DNA from 4 places in the Vibrio sp. D173a genome. Region 2 is predicted to be linked to each of the others. Evidence: predicted binding sites of a transcription regulator. Region 2 holds the regulator's gene; each other region holds the start of a gene.
The links. Region 2 encodes CRP, which controls carbon source genes, mostly activating them, when cyclic AMP is high. Its sites were predicted from a motif close to TGTGANNNNNNTCACA; they were not measured.
Positions count from the first base shown of each region.

Region 1: the regulator CRP is predicted to act here: its motif matches at 1,105-1,120, upstream of deoD (purine-nucleoside phosphorylase).
Region 3: the regulator CRP is predicted to act here: its motif matches at 944-959, upstream of cdd (cytidine deaminase).
Region 4: the regulator CRP is predicted to act here: its motif matches at 965-980, upstream of KIV40_RS01370 (CTP synthase).

Region 1 is NZ_JAHGAH010000108.1:13,527-15,733, reverse strand. Features, by position in the region: gene KIV40_RS12010 (hypothetical protein) at 1-208, opposite strand, end outside; gene deoD (purine-nucleoside phosphorylase) at 277-987, opposite strand; gene KIV40_RS12000 (DUF523 and DUF1722 domain-containing protein) at 1,383-2,207, shown strand, end outside.
Region 2 is NZ_JAHGAH010000070.1:16,953-19,159, forward strand. Features, by position in the region: gene KIV40_RS08110 (phosphoribulokinase) at 1-237, shown strand, start outside; gene crp (cAMP-activated global transcriptional regulator CRP) at 477-1,109, shown strand; gene KIV40_RS08120 (DUF1338 domain-containing protein) at 1,307-2,098, opposite strand.
Region 3 is NZ_JAHGAH010000180.1:1,928-4,134, reverse strand. Features, by position in the region: gene KIV40_RS18040 (CidA/LrgA family protein) at 1-120, shown strand, start outside; gene KIV40_RS18035 (LrgB family protein) at 122-799, shown strand; gene cdd (cytidine deaminase) at 1,064-1,951, shown strand; gene purT (formate-dependent phosphoribosylglycinamide formyltransferase) at 2,099-2,207, shown strand, end outside.
Region 4 is NZ_JAHGAH010000007.1:70,091-72,297, reverse strand. Features, by position in the region: gene mazG (nucleoside triphosphate pyrophosphohydrolase) at 116-913, shown strand; gene KIV40_RS01370 (CTP synthase) at 1,065-2,207, shown strand, end outside.

The DNA of each region.
Region 1 (2,207 bases), on a different contig from region 2:
GACGATGAAGTTCGTTCACTACATCGCGGTTATTAAGTAAGGGGGGGAAAGCTCCACATTCACGGCATACCATCGCCGGACGTTTAGGGTTAGCATGCTGCAAAACGTACCGCTTCGCATCACTCAATCCAAAGTTGTCACACGCCAATGTTTTACAAAAGTTGAGTTGTAACCCATCTGCGTCCCTTGGCAGTTCGCCGTTAGACACAATCGCCCCCTCGGGATAATTCGTGCAGCCGGTCAGGCTCCGGCTGCAATTTACTACTTAGAAGTTTCTTAGATGTTGATTGCTGTTTCTAATGCAACTTTCATCATGTCGTTGAACGACTTTTGACGCTCTTCTGAGCTTAGTTTTTCACCACGAATGATGTGGTCAGAGACCGTTAGGATAGTTAGTGCTTTCGCGCCTAGGTCTGCAGCCACACCGTAGATACCAGCCGCTTCCATATCTACACCTAGGATGCCTAGTTTTTCCATCTTCTCGAAGATGTCTGCTTCTGGTGTATAGAACAGGTCTGCAGAGAATACGTTACCAACTTTTACTGGAACTTCTTGAGCACGCGCTTGGTTTACCGCTTCTTCTAGAAGGCCGTAGTCAGCGATTGCCGCGAAGTCGTGGTTGTTGAAACGGATACGATTTACTTTTGAGTCTGTAGATGCACCCATGCCAATAACAACGTCCATTAGTTTCACGTCGTCACGTACTGCACCACAGCTACCTACACGGATAACGTTTTTCACGCCGTACTCAGCGATTAGCTCGTGTGTGTAGATACAGGCTGATGGGATACCCATACCGTGGCCCATTACAGAAACTTTTTTGCCTTTGTAAGTGCCAGTAAAGCCGAACATGTTGCGAACGTCACAAACTTGTGTCACATCTTCTAGGAACGTTTCTGCGATGTATTTAGCGCGCAACGGGTCGCCTGGCATTAGAACTGTTTCAGCGAAATCACCTGGTTGTGCGTTAATGTGTGGGGTTGCCATAAGTGCTCTCCAAAGTTTTGTTCAGGTAAAACGCATCAATTATAGATGCTATTACCAATTCTGTTGAACTTGTTCGTTTTCGTTGAGGCCATAATATCGGGACAGGGTAAGGGGACTTGAGAGTTAAGTCACAAAACGGTCGGTTCTAGTGTTTAAATAATCTTTTGATAACCAAATCTGTTGAAAGCAAAAAGGCAATCGATTTGCTTTTGAGCAGTTTGTCGATTGCGTGCACAAAATCCCTATATCGCCCTCAAATTTTTTCTTCAAATCGTCTGATCTAAATCCTATATGAATGAGTAAAACGATTAAATTGTACAATTTATTTTCTTGTACAATGTTAATTGACTTGCTATAAGTTGTACAACAAAACATTTTGTATAGGATGCTTCGTTATGGAATCTTCAATCAAAGTCGGTATCAGCTCTTGTGTACTTGGAGAACGAGTACGTTTCGATTCGGGACATAAAATCAGCAACTTCGTAACGAAGGAATTAGACGGCTACTTCAGCTTTGTGCCAGTTTGCCCTGAAGTTGGTGTAGGCATGTCTGTGCCGCGTCCTACTATCCGCCTAGTCAGCAATGAAGAACGTATTGCATTGGTCGAGACAAAAAATCCTGACAACGACCACACAGAAAACATGCTCGCTTATTCCGAAAATAAAGTGAACGAACTACAAGGTGAGCAACTGTGCGGTTACATCGTTTGCGCTAAGTCGCCGACTTGCGGTATGGAACGTGTAAAGGTGTACAGCAAAAACAATGCGGCAAAAGAAGGTGTTGGTTTGTACACCAAAACGTTAATGGAAAAAATGCCGTGGTTACCAGTAGAAGAAGACGGTCGCCTGAACGATCCGGTATTAAAAGAGAACTTCATTACGCGTATTTATTGTTTGAATGACTTTTATGAGTCAATGGGTGGAGAGCCAACCCGCGGTAAGATTGTCGAGTTTCACTCGCGCTACAAGCTGACGCTGATGGCGCACCACCCAGAATCGTACCGTTCTCTTGGTCGATTGGTGGCTGATGTAGCGAACTATGAAATCGATGAGTTTTACAGCCAATACCGTCTGGGCTTGATGCAAGCACTACAAAACCGTGCCAGCCGCAAAAATAACACCAATGTGTTGATGCACTTACAAGGCTACTTTAAACGCTCATTAACTTCTGACGAGAAAGCAGAACTTGCGACCGTGATCAGTGACTACCGCACAGGGTTA
Region 2 (2,207 bases):
GATACTTCCAACCCACTTAACGCCAAAGGCATCCCTAGTTTGGATGAAAGCTTCGTGGTGATCCGCCTACGCGGTATCAAGAATGTCGACTTCCCGTATTTGCTGGCGATGATTGATGGCTCATTCATGTCTCGCCATAACACCATTGTGGTTCCAGGCGGTAAGATGAGCTTTGCAATGGAGCTCATAGTGAGGCCGATTCTGCAGCAACTCATCGAAACTGGGAAAATTGGCTAAAAACCTCGTAAATTGAGTGTTTACTTTTCATACCGTGATCATGTGCACAGTTTTGCTTACAAAATCTCAATCATGGCACGATTAAAATCAAGAAATCGTTTCCGAAAAAGGATACTATTTCTAACCGAAACACAAGAGAGCTTGCAGCATATAAAAAGTGCTCTTATCCTAGTAAGCCCATTCAGGCTTAGCTAAAATATGGATAGCGCAAGCGTACCCTGCAGAGGAAGTGAGATATTATGGTTCTAGGTAAACCTCAAACCGACCCAACATTAGAGTGGTTTCTTTCACACTGTCATATTCATAAGTACCCATCAAAGAGCACGCTAATTCACGCGGGCGAAAAAGCAGAGACTTTGTACTACATCGTTAAAGGTTCTGTTGCGGTTCTTATCAAAGACGAAGAAGGTAAGGAAATGATCCTTTCTTACCTAAACCAAGGCGACTTCATTGGTGAGCTTGGTCTATTCGAAGAAGACCAAGAGCGTACAGCTTGGGTTCGCGCTAAATCTCCTTGTGAAGTGGCAGAGATTTCTTTCAAGAAATTCCGTCAACTTATCCAAGTTAACCCAGACATCCTAATGCGCCTTTCTGCGCAAATGGCTCGTCGTCTACAAGTTACTAGCCAAAAAGTGGGTGACCTAGCGTTCCTAGACGTAACTGGTCGTATCGCTCAGACTCTTCTGAACCTTGCTAAACAGCCAGATGCGATGACGCACCCAGACGGCATGCAAATCAAGATCACTCGTCAAGAAATCGGTCAAATTGTTGGCTGTTCTCGTGAGACAGTAGGCCGTATCTTGAAGATGCTAGAAGAGCAGAACCTAATTTCTGCGCACGGTAAAACTATCGTTGTTTACGGGACTCGTTAATCTCGATTAACGTTTAAAAAATTTAAAAGCCACCAAATGCAAGTTTGGTGGCTTTTTCTTTTTTGGGAATCGGGAACCTGCATTCCGAGAGCGGACTTCGTCCTTCGGGATTAAGCCCTCTCAGATTCCGAGAGTGAGAACCTCCCGCAGCGAAGCGTTTCCGCATCTAGAGGGCGTAGCCCATTCTCGCCTCTTCTTTACCCGTTGGTGCTTTCGAAGATCTTATCTGCCGATGCAGCCACAAATCCTGGGTACAACTCACCGTTATCCATTGGGTAGCGCTTAGCAAACTCGTAGAAGCCTCCAGGAATCACCTCAACGCCTTCAGTAAAGGTCACTGGCACTTTGTCTGCCATGGTCGACGATTGCTCTAGTAGCACCTCTGGCGTGCCTTTTACTTCACCGCCATTCTCGTTGATGGTAAAGCCTGCTGTGCGCAGGTGGTCGTTCACTTGCTTCACTTCTTCATGCTGATTGAGTTGATTCACACTCACTGTGAAGTGGTTCGCTCCGTAACCATGCGCTGCAAGCCAAGAAGCGTATTCACTCTCTTTCGCCAAGGTTTGAAAGTCAGCATAGCTTAGGTCCCACAAGCGTCCGCCGTACAAGAAGTCACTGCCTGTCAGTTTAGAAGCATCAACCTGCTCCACCAGTTTACGAACGATGGCTTGTAGCTCTGGTGAGCACTCATCCACTTTCAATTCACTGATGAAGACTTTTGGTTGTTTCGGATCTGGGTGCTCAAAATGTTTTGCCACCAGCTTTTTGCTTTCAAATACGTAGTCACCACAGGCTTTGTAACCCACCGCCAAGAATGGCTTCGCTAACGTTTCAATGCCTAGGGGAGCGACATTAAACGTACGTAGCGCAATATGGTCATTAATCAGAGGCTCATCTTCTTGAAGAAGTTGATGGACTTTAGCAGCAGAAGGGCACAGACGTTGAATGTAGTCTTGCCATAGCGATTCAAATAACACATCGGGCGTCATAACGACTCCTTGTTATGAAATGTAGAGTTAGGGGTAAGAAGAAGTTGACCGCTCGTTCACAGCCCGTGGGCTGTCCAGAATCACGAACGAGCGGTCATCAACCTGTGAC
Region 3 (2,207 bases), on a different contig from region 2:
CACTTTGATATGTTGTTGGCGAACGCGCTGCCTATTATTGCAAGTGCAGTCGGAGGGTCGCTGATTGTATTGATCAGCTTGGCTTGGTTCTTGGATTACTTACTCAAGGAGAAACATTGATATGTGGTTACTTGTCACTATTGTGGTTTTCCTTGCCGCGCGTCAAATCGCAATTAAGGTCAACAATCCAATCGCTAACCCGCTTTTGATCAGCATAGCGGTACTGATCCCTTTGTTAATCTTTTTAAAAGTGCCGTTTGAAACCTACTACGCCGACAACGAGTACATTAGCTTCTTGCTTCAACCCGCTGTTGTTGCGCTAGCGTATCCGCTCTATGAGCAATTGCCACAAATAAAAGCCAATTGGCGCATTATCGCACTGGCTTGCTCTTTGGGCAGCGTGATGTCGATGCTAACGGCAACACTTATTGCTGTTGCGTTCAAAGCCGACATCAGCCTCATTGCGAGCTTAGTGGGCAAATCAGTAACAACGCCTATTGCGATGGAAATCTCTAGCCACTTAGGTGGTGAAGCCGCAGTTGCCGCTATTCTAGTGCTTATTGTTGGTTTATTCGGGGCGATTTTAGCTTACCCAATCTTTAACCTTATTGGCATTAAACACCCTATCGCTCGTGGCCTGACAATGGGTACGGTTTCGCATGCACTCGGCACAGCAACCTGTGCTGAGAAACAACCGGGCGATGCCGCTTTCTCATCTCTTGCTTTGGTGCTTTGTGGCATCATCACTTCTATTCTTGCGCCAAGCTTTTTTGCTCTAGCCGTTTGGTTATACCAATAAAAAGTGACTGACTTGCTCCCCTTAGTCTTAATCTAAAGTGAGCAAGCCAAAACCTCTTCCAGAAAATTCGCAATATGAATATCCATTGATATAGTTATTAGTGGGACAGAGATAACGTTAAATCGTCGTGAAATCGAATACATGTGTGAGCTCACTCTAATTATGTAACGTAAATCATCATTACACACATTAACGTGATCTAAAGCACAGAACATTTCCATCTTTCACATAGAATAACTGTCCATGCAATAACAAGGATTCAACATGAAAAGTCGCATTGAACAGGCGCTAGCAAGCGCTCCTGAAGCACTTTCAACACATCTTGCTCCCATCGTTTTAGCTGACGATTTTGATGCCACTATTTCTGAACAACAGTTTGGTGAACTGCTGAACGCGACCAACCTTTCAGACAAAGAGCTTCGTGTTGCTCTACTTCCTTTTGCCGCAGCGTTTTCTTACGCTCCAATCTCTGAATTCTATGTCGGTGCGATTGTTCGTGGCCTTTCCGGTCGTCTTTACTTTGGCGCGAATATGGAGTTTTTCGGTGTTCAGCTAGGTCAAACCGTTCATGCTGAGCAGTGCGCCATCAGCCATGCTTGGATGAAAGGCGAACATGGTGTGAAAGACATCACTATCAACTACAGCCCTTGCGGCCACTGCCGTCAGTTCATGAACGAGCTAAGCACAGCAAAGAAATTAAAGATCCAGTTACCAGAACGTGAAGAAAAGTCACTTCATCACTACCTTCCGGAAGCGTTTGGTCCGGCGGATCTAGGTATTGAGTCAGGTCTTATGGCTGAGGTGAAACACGAGTTTGTTTGTGATGAAGACGATGCTTTAATCCAAAAAGCCGTCAATGCGATGAACATTAGCCACGCGCCATACACAAACAACTTGAGTGGTATTGCGCTTGAGATGAACAGTGGCCTTGTATTCCAAGGCGCGTACGCAGAAAACGCTGCATTCAACCCTAGCCTTCCACCACTGCAGGTTGCATTAATTCAAATCCTGATGGCTGGTGAGAAGTTTGAAGACATCAAAGCTGCTGCGTTAGTTGAAAACTCACAAGGTAAGATCAGCCACCTAGCTGATACTCAATCGACGCTAGAAGCACTAAATCCTGATATTCCAGTGAGCTTTGTTAACGTTTAATTTATCCAGACAACAAGCGAGAAGCTCTACCCAGTGTAGGGCTTTTTTATTATCAAAAAACCTTACGCAAACGTTTGCATCATTTTTAAAATTCAGTATGATCCCCTGCAAATTCGGTTTCATCACTTTATTTTGTAAGGGAACACTATGTTAGGTACTGCTACAAGCACTCATGCTACCCGTGTATTACTTTTAGGCTCTGGTGAGCTTGGTAAAGAAGTGGCAATTGAATGCCAACGTCTTGGTTTAGAAGTGA
Region 4 (2,207 bases), on a different contig from region 2:
CTTGCCGCCTAGCTACAGCTTCAATTATTTAGAGAATTGATCAACATATAACAAAGGTGAGTGGTTTTGGCTACTCACCTTTTTCTTTAGATAGAAAGTTTTAAAGGAACAGAGAATGAGTCATCCAATTGAACAGTTAGAACAAATCATGTCGAAGCTGCGTGACCCAGAAAGCGGTTGCCCTTGGGATTTAAAGCAGACCTTCGACACCATTGTTCCGCACACTATCGAAGAAACCTACGAAGTGGTGGATGCGATTCAAAACCGTGATTGGCCTAACTTGCAAGAAGAGTTGGGTGACTTATTGTTCCAAGTGATTTTCTACAGCCAAATGGCGAAAGAGCAGGGATTGTTTGAGTTTTCTGATGTGGTGGAAACCGTTAACGAGAAGCTGACGCGTCGCCATCCTCATGTTTTTTCAGAAGTAGAGTTCGATTCTGAAGAAGCGATTAACGCAAACTGGGAAGCGGAAAAAGCGAAAGAGAAAGCACAAGTAGGCAAAGCTGAAGAAAGTATTCTAGACTCAATACCAAACTCTCTACCTGCGCTTTCGCGTGCTACAAAGATCCAGAAAAAGTGCGCAAAATTTGGCTTCGATTGGGATTCGCTTGGCCCGGTTGTAGGCAAAGTGCAGGAAGAAATTGAAGAGGTAATGGAAGAAGCGCTTCAAATTAGGCCGGATGAGGAAAAAGTCGAACTTGAATTAGGCGATCTTTTATTTGCTACCGTGAACCTGTCGCGTCACTTAGGGAAAGACCCAGAAGTAGCACTGGCAAAAGCCAACTTAAAGTTCTCGAAACGCTTTAAAGGCGTGGAAACTAAAGTTTCAGCGCACGGTAAGCAGCTCACAGACTTTACTCTAGATGAACTCGATTCCATGTGGGATGAGGTGAAACGGGAAGAGCGAAGCTGAAATTGCATGAATACTCGAATTTGATTTGAAGCAAAAAATAAAAAATTACGGTGTGATAGATTTCACGTTGTGGCGGTTAGGAGCTTCTGGTATATTTACGTCCCGTCCAGAAGCACTCCATTTCCCTCATTCAACCAATTTCAGGTTAAACATGACGACAAATTACATTTTTGTTACTGGCGGGGTTGTATCCTCTCTAGGTAAAGGTATTGCAGCAGCATCTCTTGCCGCTATTCTAGAAGCTCGTGGTCTTAAAGTGACTATGATGAAGCTTGACCCTTACATCAACGTTGATCCAGGCACAATGAGCCCAACTCAACACGGTGAAGTGTTCGTTACGGAAGATGGCGCAGAGACTGACCTTGACCTTGGTCACTACGAGCGTTTCATCCGCACCAAGATGACTAAGCGTAACAACTTCACTGCTGGTCGTGTTTATGCAGACGTACTACGTAAAGAACGTCGCGGTGATTACCTAGGTGCAACCATTCAGGTTATCCCTCACATCACTAATGCTATCAAAGACCGCGTAATCGCAGGTTCTGAAGGCCATGATGTTGCTATCGTTGAAGTCGGTGGTACGGTAGGTGATATCGAATCACTACCATTTATGGAAGCTATCCGTCAGCTTGCTGTAGAACTAGGCCGTGAACGCGCAATGTTCATGCACCTAACGCTAGTTCCTTACCTAGCAGCTGCAGGTGAAGTGAAAACTAAGCCAACTCAGCACTCTGTTAAAGAGCTGCTTTCTATCGGTATCCAACCAGATATTCTAGTTTGTCGCTCTGATCGTATGATCCCAGCGAACGAGCGTAAGAAAATTGCTCTTTTCTGTAACGTACAAGAAAAAGCAGTTATCTCAATGAAGGACGTAGATTCTATCTACAAGATCCCTCAACTTGTTAAGTCTCAAGGTCTAGATGACCTAGTTTGTGCTCGCTTTGGTATCAACGCACCAGAAGCTGACCTGTCTGAATGGGAACAGGTTATCTACGAAGAAGCGAACCCAACTGGTGAAGTAACTATCGGTATGGTCGGTAAATACATCGAACTACCAGATGCTTACAAGTCAGTAAACGAAGCACTTAAACACGCAGGCTTGAAAAACCGTCTAAACGTCACAATTAGATACGTAGACTCTCAAGATGTTGAGACGAAAGGCGTAGAAGTACTTGAAGGTCTAGATGCAATCCTAGTACCTGGCGGCTTCGGTGACCGTGGTATCGAAGGTAAGATTCGCGCAGCACAATACGCTCGTGAAAACAAAGTACCTTACCTAGGTATCTGTCTAGGC